Regions from separate parts of the Kitasatospora sp. NPDC094016 genome, predicted to be linked through region 1. Evidence: predicted binding sites of a transcription regulator. Region 1 holds the regulator's gene; each other region holds the start of a gene.

Evidence for each region. Region 1 encodes HrcA, which represses chaperone genes, less so after heat shock. Its sites were predicted from a motif close to TTNGCACTCNGNNNNNCNGAGTGCNAA; they were not measured.
Region 2: groL (chaperonin GroEL) is a predicted target of HrcA. The motif match lies at 3,778-3,804, and genes of this name have one in related genera.
Region 3: ABT015_RS07510 (FmdB family zinc ribbon protein) is a predicted target of HrcA. The motif match lies at 4,428-4,454, and genes of this name have one in related genera.

What each region holds. Positions count from the first base shown of each region.
Region 1 covers NZ_JBEOUK010000007.1:166,261-172,578, reverse strand. The annotation lists gene ABT015_RS10020 (Uma2 family endonuclease) at 1-120, shown strand, start outside; gene ABT015_RS10015 (DUF3097 domain-containing protein) at 127-954, opposite strand; gene pspAB (PspA-associated protein PspAB) at 979-1,563, opposite strand; gene htpX (zinc metalloprotease HtpX) at 1,634-2,554, opposite strand; gene hrcA (heat-inducible transcriptional repressor HrcA) at 2,818-3,852, shown strand; gene dnaJ (molecular chaperone DnaJ) at 3,929-5,068, shown strand; gene ABT015_RS09990 (16S rRNA (uracil(1498)-N(3))-methyltransferase) at 5,164-5,913, shown strand; gene ABT015_RS09985 (S41 family peptidase) at 5,984-6,318, shown strand, end outside.
Region 2 covers NZ_JBEOUK010000005.1:6,117-12,434, forward strand. The annotation lists gene ABT015_RS06625 (glucosyl-3-phosphoglycerate synthase) at 1-896, opposite strand, end outside; SAM riboswitch class I at 1,068-1,204, shown strand; gene thrC (threonine synthase) at 1,222-2,502, shown strand; gene ABT015_RS06635 (MoaD/ThiS family protein) at 2,543-2,821, shown strand; gene ABT015_RS06640 (cold-shock protein) at 3,411-3,614, shown strand; gene groL (chaperonin GroEL) at 3,961-5,583, shown strand; gene ABT015_RS06650 (DUF8819 family protein) at 5,679-6,035, shown strand; gene ABT015_RS06655 (PadR family transcriptional regulator) at 6,167-6,318, shown strand, end outside.
Region 3 covers NZ_JBEOUK010000005.1:192,439-198,756, reverse strand. The annotation lists gene ABT015_RS07525 (penicillin acylase family protein) at 1-772, opposite strand, end outside; gene ABT015_RS07520 (potassium/proton antiporter) at 1,084-2,568, shown strand; gene ABT015_RS07515 (MFS transporter) at 2,887-4,272, shown strand; gene ABT015_RS07510 (FmdB family zinc ribbon protein) at 4,466-4,798, shown strand; gene mscL (large conductance mechanosensitive channel protein MscL) at 5,416-5,835, shown strand; gene ABT015_RS07500 (hypothetical protein) at 5,846-6,109, opposite strand; gene ABT015_RS07495 (sigma-70 family RNA polymerase sigma factor) at 6,257-6,318, opposite strand, start outside.

The sequences.
Region 1 (6,318 bases):
GATCCCGGGTCCGGCCTCCCGAGGTACATGTCCGAGCGGACCAGCAAGTTCGGCGAGCCCGTCCCCGTCGGCCTGCTCGAGATCGATCTGGACACCACGGACTTTCAGCAGTACGTCTGATCGGCCTCACTCCGGAACCGTCACGAAGTCGATCAACTCCTCGACCTTGCCCAGCAGTTCCGGCTCCAGGTCCTTGTAGCTGTCCACCGTGGAGAGGATCCGCTTCCAGGCGGCGGGGGTGTTCACCGGCCAGCCGAGGCGGCGGCAGACGCCCTCCTTCCACTCCTCGCCGCGCGGGACGGCGGGCCAGCCGGCGATGCCGACGGAGGCAGGCTTCACGGCCTGCCAGATGTCGATGTAGGGGTGGCCGACGACCAGGACGGCGTCGCCGGTGACCTGGGCGGCGATGCGGTGCTCCTTGGTGCCGGGGAGCAGGTGGTCGACCAGGACGCCGAGGCGCCGGCCCGGGCCGGGGGCGAAGTCGGCGACGATCGCGGGCAGGTCGTCCACGCCCTCCAGGTACTCGACGACCACGCCCTCGATCCGCAGGTCGTCGCCCCAGACCCGCTCGACCAGTTCGGCGTCGTGCCGGCCCTCGACGTAGATCCGCGACTCGCGGGCGACCCGGGCCCGGGCGCCGGGGACGGCGACCGAGCCGGAGGCGGTGCGGCCCGGCGTACGGGAGGGGGCGGGGCCGGCCGGGCGCACCAGGGTGACCGTCCGGCCCTCCAGCAGGAAGCCGCGCGGCACCAGCGGGAACACCCGGAGCTTGCCGAAGCGGTCCTCCAGGGTGACGGTGAAGCCCTCGGCGGTCTTCTCGCAGCGCACCACCGCGCCGCAGAAGCCGGTGGCGGCCTCCTCCACCACCAGGCCCCGTTCGGCGGTCACCTCCGGGGCGGGCTGCTGCTTCTTCCACGGCGGGGTCAGGTCGGGTCCGTACTGGCGGCTGCGCATGAAAGCGACTATACGGACGGACCGTCAGAGGCCCGGCGCGCCCCAGACCGGGAACCAGCGGCTGAGGTCCTTCTCCAGCCGGAGGTCGTTCCCGAGCATCGCGTTGACCTGGAGCTCCAGCGGGCTGTTGCGCCGCTCCCCGCCGCCGGGCATCGGGGCGAAGGGGTAGAAGGTGCCGCGCTTGTAGAGGTAGACCAGGGCCAGCGACTGCCCGTCCGGGTTGCGGAAGCCGACCAGCGAGCAGAGCAGCTGCGGTCCGAAGCCGTTCGCCTCCAGCTCGCTGTTGACCGCGTGCAGGTCGTTGACCAGGTCCGGCAGTTCCTCGGGGGTGTGCCGGGCGAGCAGCCAGGAGTAGCCGTAGCCGTCCTTGGAGGCCTCCACCGGGACGCCGCCGCGCTCGGTGTCGGCGTCGAGCAGCGCCCGCACCTGCTGTTCGACCTGGCCGAAGGCCGCGCCCTCGACGGCGGCGAAGCAGACCGAGCCGAGCCCGGTGGGGGTGAACCCGGCCGCGGCCTCCAGGGTGAGGGCGGCGGACGGGACGCCGAACAGCTGGTCGAGGTCGGGCTTGACGGGCTTGGTGCGCCCGAACAGGGTGTCCAGGATTCCCACGGCGGTCCTTTCGGAGGAGGGAGTCGGGAGGAGTCGGGAGGGCCGCAGGAGGGCGGCTGGGGCCGGGGCCTCAGCGGCCGAGCTGCTCGGAGATCTTCGCCAGCTCCGCGAGCCGCTTCTCCAGCGTCGGGTGGGTGGAGAACAGCTGCGAGGCGGTCTCCCGGGCGCTCAGCGCGGGGGCGAAGTAGAAGGCGTTGTAGGGCTGCGCCTGGCGCAGGTCCTTGCTGGGGATGGCGGCGATCTGGCCGGTGACCTTGGTGAGCGCGGAGGCGAGGGCGCTGGGCCGGCCGGTGAGCTGGGCGGCGGCGCGGTCGGCGGCGAGTTCCCGGTAGCGGGACAGGAGCCGGGTGAGCAGGAAGCTGATGGCGTAGACGAGCATCGACACCAGCGGGATGACCAGGGCGACGATGGCCGCGTTCTGGTCGTTGTTGTTGCGGTTGCCGCCCATGAACCCGCCGTACATGGCGATCCGGGTCATGGCCCCGGCGAGGACGCCGAGGAAGCCGGCGATGGTCATCACCGCGACGTCCCGGTGGGCGACGTGGGACAGCTCGTGGGCGAGGACGCCCTCCAGTTCCTCGGGTTCCAGTCGGCGCAGCAGGCCGGTGGTGACGCACACCACGGCGTTCTGCGGGTTGCGGCCGGTGGCGAAGGCGTTCGGCATGTCGTTGTCGGCGACCGCCACCCGGGGTTTGGGCATGTCGGCCAGCGCGCAGAGCCGGTCGATGGTGCCGTGCAGTTGCGGGTACTGCTCAGGGGTCACCTGGTGGGCGCCCATCGCCCGTTCGGTGATCTTGTCGCTGAACCAGAACTGGGCCACGAACAGCCCGCCGGAGATCAGGACGATCAGTGGCCAGGCGCCGCGCAGCAGCACGATCAGCAGACCGGTGAAACCGACGTACAGCAGCCCGATCACGAACATGGTCACGACCATGCGGCCGGTCAGGCCGCGGTCGGGCGCGAAACGGGTGTGCTGGCCCGAGCTCGACATCGCTTGCTCCTCCATTCGCCGTCGTCTTCGATGCTGCCACCCGGACGGCCCCGCGGCACCACCCCCGCGCCGGGAACTGCGGGCAGGATCACTCCGGCCGGGCCGTTCCTGCCGTTGGGCCCGGGCCTTACACTGGCAGGTACGGTTTTGGCACTCACAGGTTCAGAGTGCCAAAGCGGGTGCCGGAGCCGGGATCCTCCCGGAGCGGGCAGCAGCATGCGTGACACGAACGGACAACGTGCGAAGACGGAGGTGTGTGCCCCATGGCCGGTGAGGTTCGCCAGCTGGACGACCGCAAGCTCGCCGTGCTCCGCGCGATCGTCCAGGACTACGTGGGCACCGAGGAGCCGGTCGGCTCCAAGGCCCTGGTGGAGCGGCACAACCTCGGAGTCTCCCCGGCGACCGTGCGCAACGACATGGCGGCGCTGGAGGAGGAGGGCTACATCCACCAGCCGCACACCAGCGCCGGGCGCATCCCCACCGACAAGGGGTACCGCCTGTTCGTCGACAAGCTCGCCGAGGTCAAGCCGATGAGCGCCCCCGAGCGCCGGGCGATCCGGCACTTCCTGGACGGCGCCGTCGACCTGGACGACGTGGTCATGCGGACGGTGCGGCTGCTCGCCCAGCTCACCCGGCAGGTCGCGGTGGTGCAGTACCCCTCGCTGTCGCGGTCCACCGTCCGGCACATCGAGCTGGTGGCGCTGGCCCCGACCAAGGTGATGCTGGTCCTGATCACCAACACCGGCCGGGTCGAGCAGCGGATGGTCGACTGCCCGGGCCCGGTCGGCGAGACGGTCCTGGCGGACCTGCGGGCCCGGATCAACGCGCGGGCCGTCGGCCAGCGGCTGCCGGACGTGCCGGGGTTCCTGGAGGAGCTCCCGGCGGGTTTCGAGCCGCCGGACCGCCCGACCGTCAGCACGGTCCTGGCGACGCTGTTCGAAGCGCTCGCCGAGCAGAACGAGGAGCGGATCATGCTGGCCGGCACGGCCAACCTGACCCGCTTCGGGCACGACTTCCCCCTGACCATCCAGCCGGTGCTGGAAGCCCTGGAGGAGCAGGTCGTCCTGCTCCGCCTCCTGGGTGAGACGGCGGACGCCGCGATGACGGTCCGGATCGGGCGGGAGATCGCCTACGAGGGGCTGAATTCCACCTCGGTGGTGTCGGTCGGTTACGGTTCGGGCGACGAGAGCGTGGCCAAACTGGGTGTGATCGGTCCGACCCGGATGGACTATCCGGGCACAATGGGGGCGGTGCGTGCGGTGGCGCGGTACGTGGGCCAGATCCTGGCCGAGTCGTAGCACAGGCCGCCGTCGGAACCTCTGACGGCGGTGTCCAGTCGCAGCACTACTACAGGCGGAACAAGCGGAGCATTTGGTGGCCACGGACTACTACGCGGTACTCGGCGTCCGACGGGATGCGGGGCAGGACGAGATCAAGAAGGCCTTCCGGCGCCTGGCACGCGAACTGCACCCGGACGTCAACCCGGACCCGAAGACGCAGGAGCGGTTCAAGGAGATCAACGCCGCTTACGAGGTGCTCTCCGACCCGCAGAAGCGCCAGGTCTACGACCTCGGCGGTGACCCGCTCTCGCCGGGCGGCGGGGGCGCGGGCGGCTTCGGCGCGGGCGCGGCCGGATTCGGCTTCTCCGACATCATGGACGCCTTCTTCGGCGCCGCGGCCGGCCAGCGCGGCCCGCGCTCGCGCACCCGGCGCGGCCAGGACGCCATGATCCGGCTGGAGATCACCCTGGAGGAGGCCGCCTTCGGCACCACCAAGGAACTCCAGGTCGACACCGCCGTCACCTGCACCACGTGCAGCGGCGAGGGCGCGGCCCCCGGCACCTCCGCGCAGACCTGCGACATGTGTCGCGGCAGGGGCGAGGTCTCCCAGGTCACCCGGTCGTTCCTGGGCCAGGTCATGACCTCCCGGCCCTGCCCGCAGTGCCAGGGCTTCGGCACCGTCGTGCCGACCCCGTGCCCGGAGTGCGCCGGCGACGGCCGGGTCCGCGCCCGGCGCACCCTGACCGTCAAGATCCCGGCCGGTGTCGACAACGGCACCCGGATCCAGCTGGCCGGCGAGGGCGAGGTCGGCCCCGGCGGCGGCCCGGCCGGCGACCTGTACGTCGAGATCGCCGAGACCACCCACACCGTCTTCCAGCGGCGCGGGGACGACCTGCACTGCACCGTCACCATCCCGATGACGGCCGCGTCCCTCGGCACCCAGGTGCCGCTGCAGACCCTGGACGGGCTGGAGGAGGTCGACATCCGGCCCGGCACCCAGTCCGGCCAGTCGATCCCGCTGCACGGCCGCGGCATCACGCACCTGCGCGGCGGCGGCCGGGGCGACCTGATAGTGCATGTCGAGGTGCAGACGCCCACCAAGCTCGACCCCGAGCAGGAGGAGCTGCTGCGCCGGCTCGCGGTGCTGCGCGGCGAGGAGCGGCCGTCCGGCCAGTTCGCGCCGGGCCAGCAGGGCCTGTTCTCGCGCCTCAAGGACGCGTTCAACGGCCGCTAGGCCCTAGGCCCTGGCCGTCCGCGCGGGGGTGCCGGGTTCGCCCGGCGCCCCTTTCGCGTTCCCGATCCGCCCCACCCCCCCCGGAGGTTCCCCGCATGACCGCCCCCGTCTTCGTCGTCGAGACCGAGCGGATCGCCGCCGCCGCGCCCGGTTCCGTGGTGCGCCTCGACGGGCCGGAGGGGCGGCACGCGGCCGCGGTGAAGCGGCTGGCGGCCGGCGAGGCGGTGACCCTCGCCGACGGGCTGGGCCTCGGGGTGGACGGGACGGTCGCCGCGGTGCTCGGCAAGGACGCGATCGATGTCACGGTGGCCGCCGTCCGCCGGGAGCCCGAGCCGGCGCCGCGGATCGTCGTCGTCCAGGCGCTGCCCAAGGGCGACCGCGGCGAGCTCGCGGTGGAGACCATGACCGAGGTCGGCGTGGACGTGATCGTCCCGTGGGCCGCCTCGCGCTGCATCACGCAGTGGAAGGGTGAGCGGGGCGCCAAGGCGCTCGCCAAGTGGCGGGCCACCGCCCGGGAGGCCGGCAAGCAGTCCCGCCGGCTGCGCTTCCCCGAGGTGCGCGAGCCGGCGACCACCCGGCAGCTGGCGCCGCTGCTGGCCGGGGCCGCCTTCGCCGCCGTGCTGCACGAGGAGGGCGCCGAGCCGCTGGCGCTGGCCGCGCTGCCCGCGGCCGGGGACGTGGTGCTGGTGGTCGGCCCGGAGGGCGGGGTCTCCCCGGAGGAGCTGGCCGCGTTCGCCGAGGCGGGCGCCGGGCCGTACCGGCTGGGCCCCTCGGTGCTGCGCACCTCCACCGCCGGGGTGGCCGCCGGCGCCCTGCTGCTGGGGCGCACCGGCCGCTGGTCGTAGCCCGCGCCCGTGCGGTCGGAGTCTGCCCGAACCGGCCCGCGCGGTACGCGCACGTGCCTACGCTGACCGCGTGACGGAACCCCTGAGCACCTCTGCGGGCGCCTACCTGCGCCACCCCCATCTGCACGGCGACCTGGTCACCTTCGTCGCCGAGGACGACGTCTGGCTGGCCCCGCTGGACGGTGGCCGGGCCTGGCGGCTGACGGCCGATCACCTGCCCGTCCGGCACCCCCGGTTCGCCCCCGACGGGCGGCACATCGCCTTCACCTCCACCCGGGACGGCGCGCCCGAGGTGCACGTGGTGCCGGTGGACGGCGGGCCGTCCCGGCGGCTCACCCACTGGGGCAGCGAGCAGACCGAGGTGCGGGGCTGGACGGCCGACGGGCGCCCGATCGCCCTCACCAC
Region 2 (6,318 bases), on a different contig from region 1:
TCCCGGCTCTGCGGGTCGCGGGTGAACTGGGTCAGCAGCGGGTGGACCAGGTCGGCCGAGGCCTTCAGCCGGTGGGTGCGGTCGAGGCGTTCGAGGGCGGTGCGGTAGATGGTGGCGGCCATCCGGCCGAGGGCCTGGCCGTCCTGGTGCCGGTGGTGCCGGACGCCGACGTCCACCTGGGCCAGGGCGTCCAGCCCGACCGTCTCCAGCGCGTCGACCAGCAGGCCGAGTTCGACGCCGTAGCCGGTGGGGAAGGGGAGCCGTTCGAGCAGCGCGCGGCGGGCCGCGTACTCGCCGCCGAGCGGCTGGACGAAACCGGCGAGTTCCGGCCAGTGCAGGTTGAGCAGCGGGCGGGCGACCAGTTCGGTGACCCGGCCGCCGCCGGCCGGGACCACCGCCCCCTCGGTCTCCAGCGGCCGGTCGTACATGGCCTTGACCAGCTGGATGTCCGGTTCGGTGAGCAGCGGGCCGAGGATGCCGGAGACGAAGGCCGGGTCGAACTCGCGCAGGTCGGCGTCGACGAAGCAGACGATGTCGCCGCGGGTGACCAGCAGCGAGCGCCAGAGCACCTCGCCCTTGCCGGGGACGGCGGGCAGCCGGGGCAAGATCGCGTCGCGGTACTCCACCCGGGCGCCGGCCCGGGCGGCGACGGCGGCGGTGGCGTCGGCCGAGCCGGAGTCGACCACGACGAGTTCGTCGACCAGCGGGAGGCGCTCCATCAGCTCGCGGCGGATGGTGCGGACGATGTCGCCGACGGTGGCCTCCTCGTCCAGCGCGGGCAGCACCACGCTGACGGTGCGGCCGGTCCGGCGCTTGGCCTCCAGCAGGGCGTGCACCGGCCGGTCGACCGCGCTCCACGAGCGGCGGCGCAGCCAGGACGCCGCCTGCGGGAGCAGCGCGGGGGTCGGTTCGGCGGGCACGGGACTCTCCTCGGCGGGGTCGGTGGGACGCGCCATCTCGCGTGGCGGACGATCCCATTCGGGGTTGACGCCTTCGGATACAGTCTTCGTACAGCGGCCGGACCTTTGCACGCCGGGGTCGCCGTTGAGCACCACCACAATTTCACATGCTCATCCAGAGGGACTGAGGGAACGGCCCGTTGACGTCCCGGCAACCTTCTCGCGCGGCTGTCTGTCGACAGGCCCCGGCGGGACAGGTGCCAATTCCGGCCTGTGGCGCGACCGTGCCACGGGGAAGATGAGGAGAGAGGCCTCCGCCATCATGGCTATCGACACTGTCGCACCCGCATCCGTGGACCTCGGCCCCGCCACCGCGCTGTCCTGTCGGGAGTGCGGCACCCGCTTCCCGCTCGGTCCGAGCTTCGCCTGCCTGGAGTGCTTCGGCCCGCTGGAGATCGCGTACGACTTCGGCAGCGAGGGCGCCGAGGAGCTGCGCCGCCGGATCGAGGCCGGCCCGAGCTCGATCTGGCGCTACGCGCCGCTGCTGCCCGTCCCGGCCGACGTCGCCACCAAGCCCAACCTGAACCCCGGCTGGACCCCGCTGGTCAAGGCGGACAACCTGGGCCGCGAGCTGGGCTTCACCGCGCAGCTGCACATCAAGGACGACTCGGGCAACCCGACCCACTCGTTCAAGGACCGCGTGGTGGCCTGCGCCATCGAGGCCGCGCGGGCCTTCGGCTTCACGACGCTCTCCTGCTCCTCCACCGGCAACCTGGCCGGCGCGGTGGGCGCGGCGGCCGCCCGGGCCGGCTTCAAGTCCTGCGTGTTCATCCCGCACGACCTGGAGCAGGGCAAGGTCGTCATGGCCGGGGTGTACGGCGGCGAGCTGGTCGGCATCGAGGGCAACTACGACGACGTGAACCGCTTCTGCTCGGAGCTGATCGGCGACCCGGCCGGTGAGGGCTGGGGCTTCGTCAACGTCAACCTGCGCCCGTACTACGGCGAGGGCTCCAAGACGCTGGCGTACGAGATCTGCGAGCAGCTCGGCTGGCGGCTGCCGGAGCAGATCGTCATCCCGATCGCCTCCGGCTCCCAGCTGACCAAGATCGACAAGGGGCTGCAGGAGCTGATCAGGCTCGGCCTGGTCGAGGACCGGCCGTACAAGGTCTTCGGCGCCCAGGCGGCGGGCTGCTCCCCGGTGTCGGCGGCGTTCAAGGCCGGCCAGGACGTGATCCGCCCGGTCAAGCCGGACACCATCGCCAAGTCGCTGGCGATCGGCAACCCGGCGGACGGCCCGTACGTGCTGGACATCGCCCGGCGCACCGGCGGCGCGGTCGAGGACGTCACCGACGCCGAGGTGGTGGACGCGATCCGGCTGCTGGCCCGGACCGAGGGCGTCTTCGCCGAGACCGCGGGCGGGGTGACCGTCGGCGTGCTGAAGAAGCTGGTGGAGACCGGCCGGTTGGACCCGGCCAAGGAGACCGTCGCGATCAACACCGGCGACGGCCTGAAGACCCTGGACGCCGTCGCCGGGTCCGGGATGACCGCCGTGATCCGCCCGACCCTGGCGTCCTTCCACGACGCCGGCCTCGCGTCCGCCTGAACACCCCCCACCCCGCCAGGCCCTGTCCGCTAGGAGAACCATGAGCGCCAACGTCCGTATCCCCACCATCCTGCGCACCTACACCGGCGGCGCCGCCGAGGTGGCCGCCGAGGGCGCCACCCTGGGCGAGGTCATCGCCGACCTGGAGAAGAACCACGCGGGGATCTCCGCCCGCATCCTGGACGACGCCGGCAAGCTGCGCCGCTTCGTCAACGTCTACGTGAACGACGACGACGTGCGCTTCGCCGAGGGCCTGGCGACCGGGATCGCGGACGGCGCCAGCGTCTCGATCATCCCGGCGGTGGCCGGCGGCTGCTGAGCCGCGCCCCGATCCGGGCACCCCGCCCGAGCCGTTCGTCCGACCGGCCGTCCGCGCGTACGGAATTCCGTTCTCCGTACGTACGGGCGGCCGGCCGCATTTCGGCGGGAATATGGCGGGGTCAAGTCGGAGTAGAGTGTGGCTCGGTTGGGAACAGGGCTTCCCCTCATCCTCACCCGCGAATCACCCGCGAATCGCCGGACGGTCGTCCGGCCGCTGAGACCGGTCGGGTGCCTGGGCCGTGAAACATGTCAGGCAGATGTCAGAATTCCCGCGGGGATTTGTAGTAATCCGTCCGCTATGTCCGGCGTGAAATGCCGAATTCCTCCCGCTTTGGCCCGTCCTGCCCCTTGGCGCGGTGCCGGAATTCCCCGCAGCTGACCCTGTTGCAGAGGGCGTCGATCCGGATACATTCAGCCGCGGTCGACGTAATCACCCGCTCACAGGGCGCCGTCAGGCACCCCCGGCGGAGGACTGCGGCGTGCACGGCTGCGCCCAGGGGGGGTTCCCCGGGCCGGCCTTCAAACCAGACCCGGGCCCGCGACCTGCGGGCGCGTGAAGGGCCAGCACAGCACTAGGGGAGTTCGGAATGGCTCAGGGCACCGTCAAGTGGTTCAACGCGGAGAAGGGCTACGGCTTCATCGCGGTCGACGGTGGTGCGGACGTCTTCGTCCACTACAGCGCGATCCAGATGGACGGCTACCGCACCCTCGAGGAGGGCCAGCGGGTCGAGTTCGAGATCTCCCAGGGACAGAAGGGCCCGCAGGCGGACATGGTCCGCGCCGCGGTGTGACCCCCTTCCGACCCCAGGAGCTCGGCGCGGCCCACGGCTGGTGACCACTCGCTTCTCGGCGGGCCCGTACGACACGCGTCGTGCGGGCCCGTCGGCGTTCCCCGGCGGGGAGTTGCGCGGGTCGGCGGGAGCGCCCCGGGCGGCTCGCGGGATCGCGATTGGGCTTGCACTCGACCACCCGGAGTGCTAATCATTGGCGTTAGCACTCACAGCGTGAGAGTGACAGCGGACCGGGTCGGTGAGGCCCCCGGGAGCGGTAGGGGAAAGGACCCCCGCACACCAGGGCCGTCCGTCGCGGGCACCCCTTGGTCCGAGCAGTCGACCGTGTCCCGGAGGACCACTTCTGATGGCCAAGATCATCGCCTTTGATGAGGAAGCTCGCCGCGGCCTTGAGCGTGGCATGAACCAGCTCGCCGACGCAGTGAAGGTCACGCTCGGCCCCAAGGGTCGCAACGTCGTGCTGGAGAAGAAGTGGGGCGCCCCCACGATCACCAACGACGGTGTCTCCATCGCCAAGGAGATCGAGCTCGAGGACCCCTACGAGAAGATCGGCGCGGAGCTCGTCAAGGAGGTCGCCAAGAAGACCGACGACGTCGCGGGTGACGGCACCACCACCGCCACCGTGCTCGCCCAGGCCCTGGTGCGCGAGGGTCTGCGCAACGTCGCCGCCGGCGCCAACCCGATGGCCCTGAAGCGCGGCATCGAGAAGGCCGTCGCCGCCGTCTCCGACCAGCTGCTGGCCCAGGCCAAGGACGTGGAGACCAAGGAGCAGATCGCCTCCACCGCCTCCATCTCGGCCGCCGACACCCAGATCGGCGAGCTCATCGCCGAGGCCATGGACAAGGTCGGCAAGGAAGGCGTCATCACCGTCGAGGAGAGCAACACCTTCGGTCTGGAGCTCGAGCTCACCGAGGGCATGCGCTTCGACAAGGGCTACATCTCCGCCTACTTCGCGACCGACCTGGAGCGCATGGAGGCGACGTTCGAGGACCCGTACATCCTCATCGCCAACTCCAAGATCGGCTCGGTCAAGGACCTGCTGCCGCTGCTGGAGAAGGTCATGCAGAGCGGCAAGCCGCTCGTCATCATCGCCGAGGACGTCGAGGGCGAGGCCCTGTCGACCCTGGTCGTGAACAAGATCCGCGGCACCTTCAAGTCCGTCGCCGTCAAGGCCCCGGGCTTCGGCGACCGCCGCAAGGCCATGCTCGGCGACATCGCCATCCTCACCGGTGGCACCGTGATCTCCGAGGAGGTCGGCCTCAAGCTGGAGAACGCCGGCATCGACCTGCTGGGCACCGCCCGCAAGGTGGTCATCACCAAGGACGAGACCACCATCGTCGACGGTGGCGGTGACAGCGAGCAGGTCGCCGGCCGCGTGAACCAGATCCGCGCCGAGATCGAGAACAGCGACTCGGACTACGACCGCGAGAAGCTCCAGGAGCGCCTCGCCAAGCTGGCCGGCGGCGTGGCCGTCATCAAGGCCGGCGCGGCCACCGAGGTGGAGCTCAAGGAGCGCAAGCACCGCATCGAGGACGCCGTCCGCAACGCGAAGGCCGCCGTCGAGGAGGGCATCGTCGCCGGTGGTGGCGTCGCGCTGCTGCAGGCCGGTGTCGCCTTCGACAAGCTGGAGCTGGAGGGCGACGAGGCCACCGGTGCCAACATCGTCAAGGTCGCGCTGGAGGCCCCGATCAAGCAGATCGCGACCAACGCCGGCCTGGAGGGTGGCGTCGTGGTGGAGAAGGTGCGCAACCTTCCCGCCGGTCACGGCCTGAACGCGGCCACCAACACCTACGTCGACCTGATCGCCGAGGGCATCATCGACCCGGCCAAGGTGACCCGTTCCGCGCTGCAGAACGCCGCCTCCATCGCGGCGCTGTTCCTCACCACCGAGGCCGTCATCGCCGACAAGCCGGAGAAGGCCGCTGCGGCCGCCGGCGGCGGCATGCCGGGCGGTGACATGGACTTCTGATCCTGATCGCACCGATCGGATCGGCTGGTTCCTGATCGTGTGGGCGGTCCCCTTCGGGGGGCCGCCCACGCGGCGTTCTACCGGAGAATGGACAGATGGCTTCCGACGACATCGAGACCGCGCTGCACAACGCGCGGGCGCTGATCCTGGCCGACCTCACCGCGCGGGACGTGGCGGACGCCGCCGTCGTCTCCCTGGTGGAGCAGGCCGTGACGCACCGCCGCTGGTGGCTGGAGCAGTGGCCGGACGGCACCGAGTACGTGCTCGGGCTGGTCGCCCAGGACGTCCAGGACGCGCTGCTGGAGGCGTACGGGCGCTGGCCGCTGTGCACCGCCTGCGCCGCCGACGGGGACCCGCACGCGCTCGGGGTGGAGCCGGAGCTGGGGCCGGAGCCGCACTGGGTGTGCGGCAAGCAGGGCGCGGTGGTCGCGCCGGTGGGGGAGCTCTCCTAGGCGGCTCCTGGCCCGCGCCTGTCCGCTCCCGGCTCGCACCCGGTCCGCGCCCGGCCCGCTCGTGGTCCGCGCCGTGGACCGGGCGGCGGGGGTACTGGACCTATAGGTAGGTTGACGATATATGTAGTCGTATGACTGAACGCTCGATGCAGGAGCCGACGCTGCTGCTGCTCACCGCCCTGGCGGACGCCCCGAGACACGGCTACGCCCTCATCCAGGAGATCGCCGCCATCTCCGAGGGCCGGGTCAAGATGCGCACCGGCACCCTGTACGGCGCCCTCGA
Region 3 (6,318 bases), on a different contig from region 1:
CGCCGCCGGACGGGGGCGAGCCGTCGGCGGGGCGGTAGTTGTCGCCGGCCACCGTGCCGGTCTTCACGATCGTGCCGTTGCGGGTGTACGGGTAGTCGGGGTACAGCTCGGCGATCTTGTCCGGGCCGAAGTCCTGGGCCAGCAGCGAGCGGTCGATCTCCTCCTGGAGGTTCCCGGAGAGGTTCCAGGCCATCGCCTTGAGCCAGGCCACCGAGTCGACCGGGCTCCACTGCTCGGGCTGGTAGTCGCCGTTGACGGCGCCGAGCAGGGCGTACTCCAGCGAGGCCTTCTCGCCGCCGGGGTGCTCGGCGAGCCAGGCGTTCACGCCGTCCGCGTAGGCCTGGAGGTTCTTCTTGGTGTCGGCCGACAGCTTGGTGTCGAACTCCTTCTGCGCCACCTGCCGCCAGCCCATGGTCCGGATGAAGGCGTCGGTGTCGACCTGGCCGTCGCCGAACATCTCGGACAGCCGGCCGGCGGTGATGTGCCGCCGGACGTCCATCTCCCAGAAGCGGTCCTGCGCCTGGACGTAGCCCTGGGCGCGGAAGAGGTCCTCGTTGGTGTCGGCGTAGAGCTGCGGGATGCCGTTGGCGTCCCGCTTGACGTCGACCGGCGCGCTCATGCCCGCCACCTTGACGGTGCCGTCGACCTCCGGGAAGGACGCGCGGACCGCGGTGACCCCGCGGTAGCCGCCGTAGCCGACGCCGGCCACCAGCAGCACGACCAGCACGATCACGATCAGACGGGCGCGCCGGAACTTCTTCGAGCGGGGCATCTGGGTCCTTGCGGTCCTGACTTCGGGGCGGGCGGGCGTGTCCAGGGCCGGGGGCCGTGACAGGGCACCACATTAGGCCGAGTCGGCCGAGCGGCGTGCACGGGGGACGCTCACCGTGGGATCGGAGGAGGTCAACGAGGAGGCCTGGAAGCGGCGGTTGGGGGCCCGGGGAGGAAAAGAAACTAAAGATATGGCAAAATGTTAGACTGAGTAACGATCCGCAACAGGAGCATTGACGCCTTCTTAACGGGTCGCACCCTCCAGCACCACCAGACACCCCGCCCGCCCCTGCCTGCACGAGGTGCCACTGCGTGAACATCGACCACCTGAACCAGCTCCTCCTCGAGTTCTCCGTGATCCTGCTGGTCGCGGTGGTCGCCGTGCGGATATCCACCCGCTCAGGGCTACCGAGCCTGCTGATCTACCTCGGGATCGGCGTCGCCCTGGGCCAGAACGGCATCGGAGTCTCCTTCAACAACGCCGAGCTGACCCAGGTGCTCGGCTACGCGGCGCTCGTGGTGATCCTCGCCGAGGGCGGCCTCAAGACCAGCTGGCGCGAGGTCAGACCCGTGATGCCGGCCGCCACCGTGCTCGCCACCGTCGGCGTCGGGGTCAGCGTGTTCGTCACCGCGGCCGGCGCGCACTGGCTGGTCGGCCTGGACTGGCGGACCTCGATGCTGCTCGGCGCGATCGTCTCCTCCACCGACGCCGCCGCCGTCTTCTCCGTCCTGCGCATGGTCCCGCTGCCGCACCGGCTCACCGGCCTGCTGGAGGCCGAGTCCGGCTTCAACGACGCGCCCGTGGTCATCCTGGTCGTCGCCTTCGCCACCACCGGCGAGCTGGACTCCTGGTACGTCCTGGTCGGCACGATCATCGCCGAGCTGGCGATCGGCGCGGCGGTCGGCTTCGCGGTCGGCAAGCTCGGCGCGTACGGGATCAAGCACGTCGCGCTGCCCTCCTCCGGCCTGTACCCGATCGCCGTGATGGCGCTGACCGTGCTCGCCTACGCGGGCGGCGCGCTGCTGCACGGCTCCGGCTTCCTCGCCGTCTACATCTGCGCGGTGATCCTCGGCAACGCCAAGCTGCCGCACGGCCCGGCCGTCCGGGGCTTCGCCGACGGCCTGGCCTGGATCGGGCAGATCGGCATGTTCGTGCTGCTCGGCCTGCTCTGCACGCCCGAGACCATGGGCTCCGCCGTGGTCCCCGCGCTGGTGATCGGCGGCGTGCTGGTCTTCCTGGCCCGGCCGCTGTCCGTGGTGCTGACGCTGACCCCGTTCAAGGTGCCGGGCCGGGAGCAGGCGCTGCTCAGCTGGGCCGGACTGCGCGGGGCGGTGCCCATCGTGCTGGCGACCATCCCGCTGGTGTCGGGCGCGCCGAAGGCCCAGGACGTCTTCAACATCGTCTTCATCCTGGTCGTCGTCTTCACCCTGCTCCAGGGACCGACCCTGCCCTGGGTGGCCAAGCAGCTGCGGATCGGCGAGGGCTCGATGGGCCAGGACCTCGACATCGAGTCCGCCCCGCTGGAGAAGCTGCACGGGCACCTGCTGTCGGTCACGCTCTCCCCCGGCTCCCGGATGTCCGGTGTGGAGGTCAGCGAGCTGCGGCTGCCCAAGGGGGCCGCCGTCACCCTGGTGGTGCGGGAGGGCAGCTCCTTCGTGCCGGACAAGGCGACGGTGCTGCGCGGCGGGGACGAGCTGCTGGTGGTCACCACCGACGAGGTCGGCGAGGCGGCCGAGCGGCGGCTGCGGGCCGTGGACAAGGGCGGCAAGCTCGCGGGGTGGCTGAACGGGCGGTGAGCCCGACGGGTGGGCGGCGGGTGGACCGGAAGGCCTCACCCGCTGTTCACCTTCGATGGGCAGGACAATGGTGGACGTGCCTTGTAGTCTGGGGATTCGCGCGACATCTACGCGCGTATATGTATGATGGTCAGATCACACCCAGCATCTGCCTGAAGCAGAGTTGGCGCGACCGTTCGGCGGCCGCGGTCCGGACCTCGGCCACCACGCCGGTCCGGCCCGGTATCTACCCCGGTCGACGCGCGAGAGGACGACTCTCGGCGCCGTCGGGGCCACCCCATGCCCTGCCGCGCTACCAGGCAGCAGGAAGGACCGACCGTGACGGCCCGCCGAACGGTCGACGACCCCGCGGACACCGCGACCCCGCGTGACACCACCAACGCCACCCCTGCCGACGGCACCGCCGATGCCGCCCCCGCCCCCGCGCGGGTCGGGTACGGCGCGCTGCTGCGCACGCCCGGCGCCTGGACGTTCCTGGCACCGGCGTTCCTCGCGCGGCTGCCGTACGCGATGCTCAGCATGGGCATCCTGCTGCTCGTCAAGGACACCCACGGCTCGTACGGCACCGCGAGCACCGTCGCGGCCGTCGCCGCCGTCGCCCAGGCCCTGATCGGCCCGCAGACCGGCCGGCTCGCCGACCGCTACGGCCAGACCGCCGTCCTCGTCCCGACCGTCGTGGTGCACGCCGCCTCGGTCGGCGCGCTGATCGCGCTGGCGCTCGGCCACGCACCGGCCTGGAGCCTGTTCCTGGCCGCCGTCCCGGCCGGCGCGAGCGTTCCGCAGATCGGCGCCATGGTCCGGGCCCGCTGGATCGCCGAGTTCACCGCGGACGGCGCGTCCGCCTCGTCCGCGGCCAAGGTGGGCACCGCGTTCGCCTTCGAGTCCGTGACGGACGAGTTCACCTTCGTGATCGGCCCGATCCTGGCCACCGCCGTCGCCACCACGGTCAGCCCGTCGGCCGGACTGATCGCCGAGGCCACGCTGACCCTCGTCGGCGGCCTGGCCTTCGCCGCCCAGCGGCGCACCGCGCCCGCCCGGGCGCTGCCCCAGCCCGGCGTGCGGCGCGCCTCCGCGCTCGCCTCGCCCGGGGTCCGGCTGCTGGCCGGGGCCTTCCTCGGGGTGGGCGCCGTGTTCGGCGGCATGCAGGTCTCGGTGAACGCCTTCGCCGACTCGGTCGGGCAGCACGGCGCCGCCGGCACCGTCTACGGGATCTTCGCCGGCGGCTCGATGGTGGCCGGCGTGCTGTACGGCGTGATCGCCTGGCGGCGGTCCGTGCAGCAGCGGATGATCATGAGCTACGCCCTGCTGGTGCTGGGCTGCTCGACGCTGTGGGCGATGCCCAACCTGATCGCGCTCGCCGCCGCCGGACTGGTCTGCGGCCTGGCCATCGCGCCGACCCTGATCAGCGGCTACACCCTGGTCGAGACGCTCGTCGCGGACGGCGCCAAGACCGAGGCGTTCACCTGGCTGACCGGCGCCATCGGCCTCGGCCTGGCGGTCGGCCAGATGATCGCCGGGCAGCTGATCGACGGCCACGGGCCGTCCAGCGGGTTCCTGGTGCCGGTGGCCGGCGCCGGCCTGGGCCTGATCGCGCTGGTGTCGCTGCGGCACCTGCTGACCGCACCGGGCGGGCCGGGCCAGGTGGTCGCGGCCGCACCGGAGCGCGGCGCCACGACGCGGCTGGTGGGCGCGACCAAGGGCTGAGCGGGCACGCGGCGGCGCACCGCGCGGAGCCGTGGGCGGCGCGCGAAGGAGGCGGCGCGGAGCCGTGGTGGAGGAGCGGGCGCGGCTCGGCCACGGCTCATCTCACATCGGAGTCGCTGGACTGATTCAGCGGAATGCCGCATCATTGACCATCGTTAGCACTCATCAGGCGAGAGTGCCAGGAGGAAGACAAGTGCCCACGTACCAGTACCAGTGCACCGAGTGCGGCAACGGCCTGGAGGCGGTGCAGAAGTTCACCGACGAGGCGCTGACCACGTGCCCCGACTGCCAGGGACGGCTCCGCAAGGTCTTCTCGGCCGTGGGCGTCGTGTTCAAGGGCTCGGGCTTCTACCGCACCGACAGCCGCTCGTCCTCCAGCAGCACGGTGGGCGCAGGCTCCTCCGGCAGCTCCTCGGCGTCGTCGTCCGGCTCGACCCCGGCGTCGTCCTCGACGTCGTCGACGTCCTCGTCCTCCGGTTCTTCGAGCTCTTCCAGCTCCTCCAGCCCGGCTCCGGCCGCGAGCTGACCTCGGCGCCGGACGCCCAGCGCATCGACAAGGCCCGCCATCCCGCGTTCTTCGCGGGGCGGCGGGCCTTCGTCGTCCCGGTTCGCTCTCACCGCTCGTCGCCCCGGTTCGTCATCCCGGTTCGTCATCCCGGTTCGTCATCCCGGGCGGGCCGGACACACTCGTGCGGGTGTACGAATTCATCCACAGGGCCCGAGTTGTCCACAGGCTGCGGATAAGGGCTTTCCGGGGCGGCGCGCGGCGCACATCGTGGGGGTCGCCGGAGAACGACCGGCCCGCACAGGAGCGGCCCCTCCACGACCTCGGTGGTGACCATGACGACCATGAGCCTCTGCGTACCGCTGCCCGCACCCGCCGTACCGCCCCGGCGGGAGGTGCCGCGCTTCCCGCCGATCCGGCGCGGGGCCAGCGGGTGGCACCGCTGGCGGCACGTCGTACGGCGCCGGGCCGGGGTGCCCGCGCTGGTGCTGCTCGCGGTGGCCGCGGCGCTCGCGGTCGGGCCCGCGCGGGCCGGGCTGCCGTCGCCGCCGGGCGGCCCGGTGGGCCGGACGGGTTGTCAATCCGGACCAGCGGAAGATCACCCGTAACCGGGCAACGACTTCGTCGTTCACGGCGGCATGAAAGGCTTCAAGGAATTCCTGCTGCGTGGAAACGTCGTCGAACTCGCCGTCGCCGTCGTCATCGGCGCGGCCTTCACCAACATCGTCAACGCCTTCGTCAAGGGCGTCATCAATCCGATCGTCGGCGTCTTCGGAACGAAGGACCTGGCGTCCTACAGCTCCTGCCTCAAGGGCCCCTGCGAGCTGAACGCCGCCGGCGAGGTCACGTCCGGGATCCTCATCCTGTGGGGATCGGTGCTCAGCGCCCTGCTGCAGTTCCTGATCACGGCGGCCGTCGTCTACTTCGTCCTGATCGTGCCCATGAACAGGCTGGCCGCCAGGCGGAAGAGCACCGCCGAGACGATGGCGGAGGCCGAGGCCAAGGAGGTCCAACTGCTCACTGAGATCCGCGACGCGCTGGTCACCCCGCAGCGCTGAGCACCGCTCCTCAGTCCCCGTGGTGCGGCGGGCGCTGGCTCAGGTACCAGTCCAGCCCCCGCCCACCGCTCTCCCCCGCCCCGGGGCGCTCACCCCAGCCGGTGTCGGTGTCGTCCGGGGACTGCTGGTCCAGCGGGTCCCGGAAGACCAGCCGGGCCTTCGGCACCGCCGGCCGCTCCCCCCGCCCCTGCGGCTCACCCTGTCCCTGTCCCTGCCCCTGCCCCTGCCCCTGCTCCGGCTCCCGCGCCGGCCCCTGCTCGCTCACCCTGCTCACTTCCGCTTCTCCGCTTCCCGTCGACTGCCGTCCGATCGCCCTGTCCCTCCAGCCTAAGAGCCCCGTGGCACACCCCGGGCCCTGGTGCGGAGTGCTCCGCACCAGGGCCCGGGGCGGGATGGAGCCGCAGGCAGTTGGCTCGGGTTCTCAGGCGGCCTCGAAGCCCGCGTGGTCGGCGATCTTCTTCAGCTCGGCCAGCGCGTGCTTCT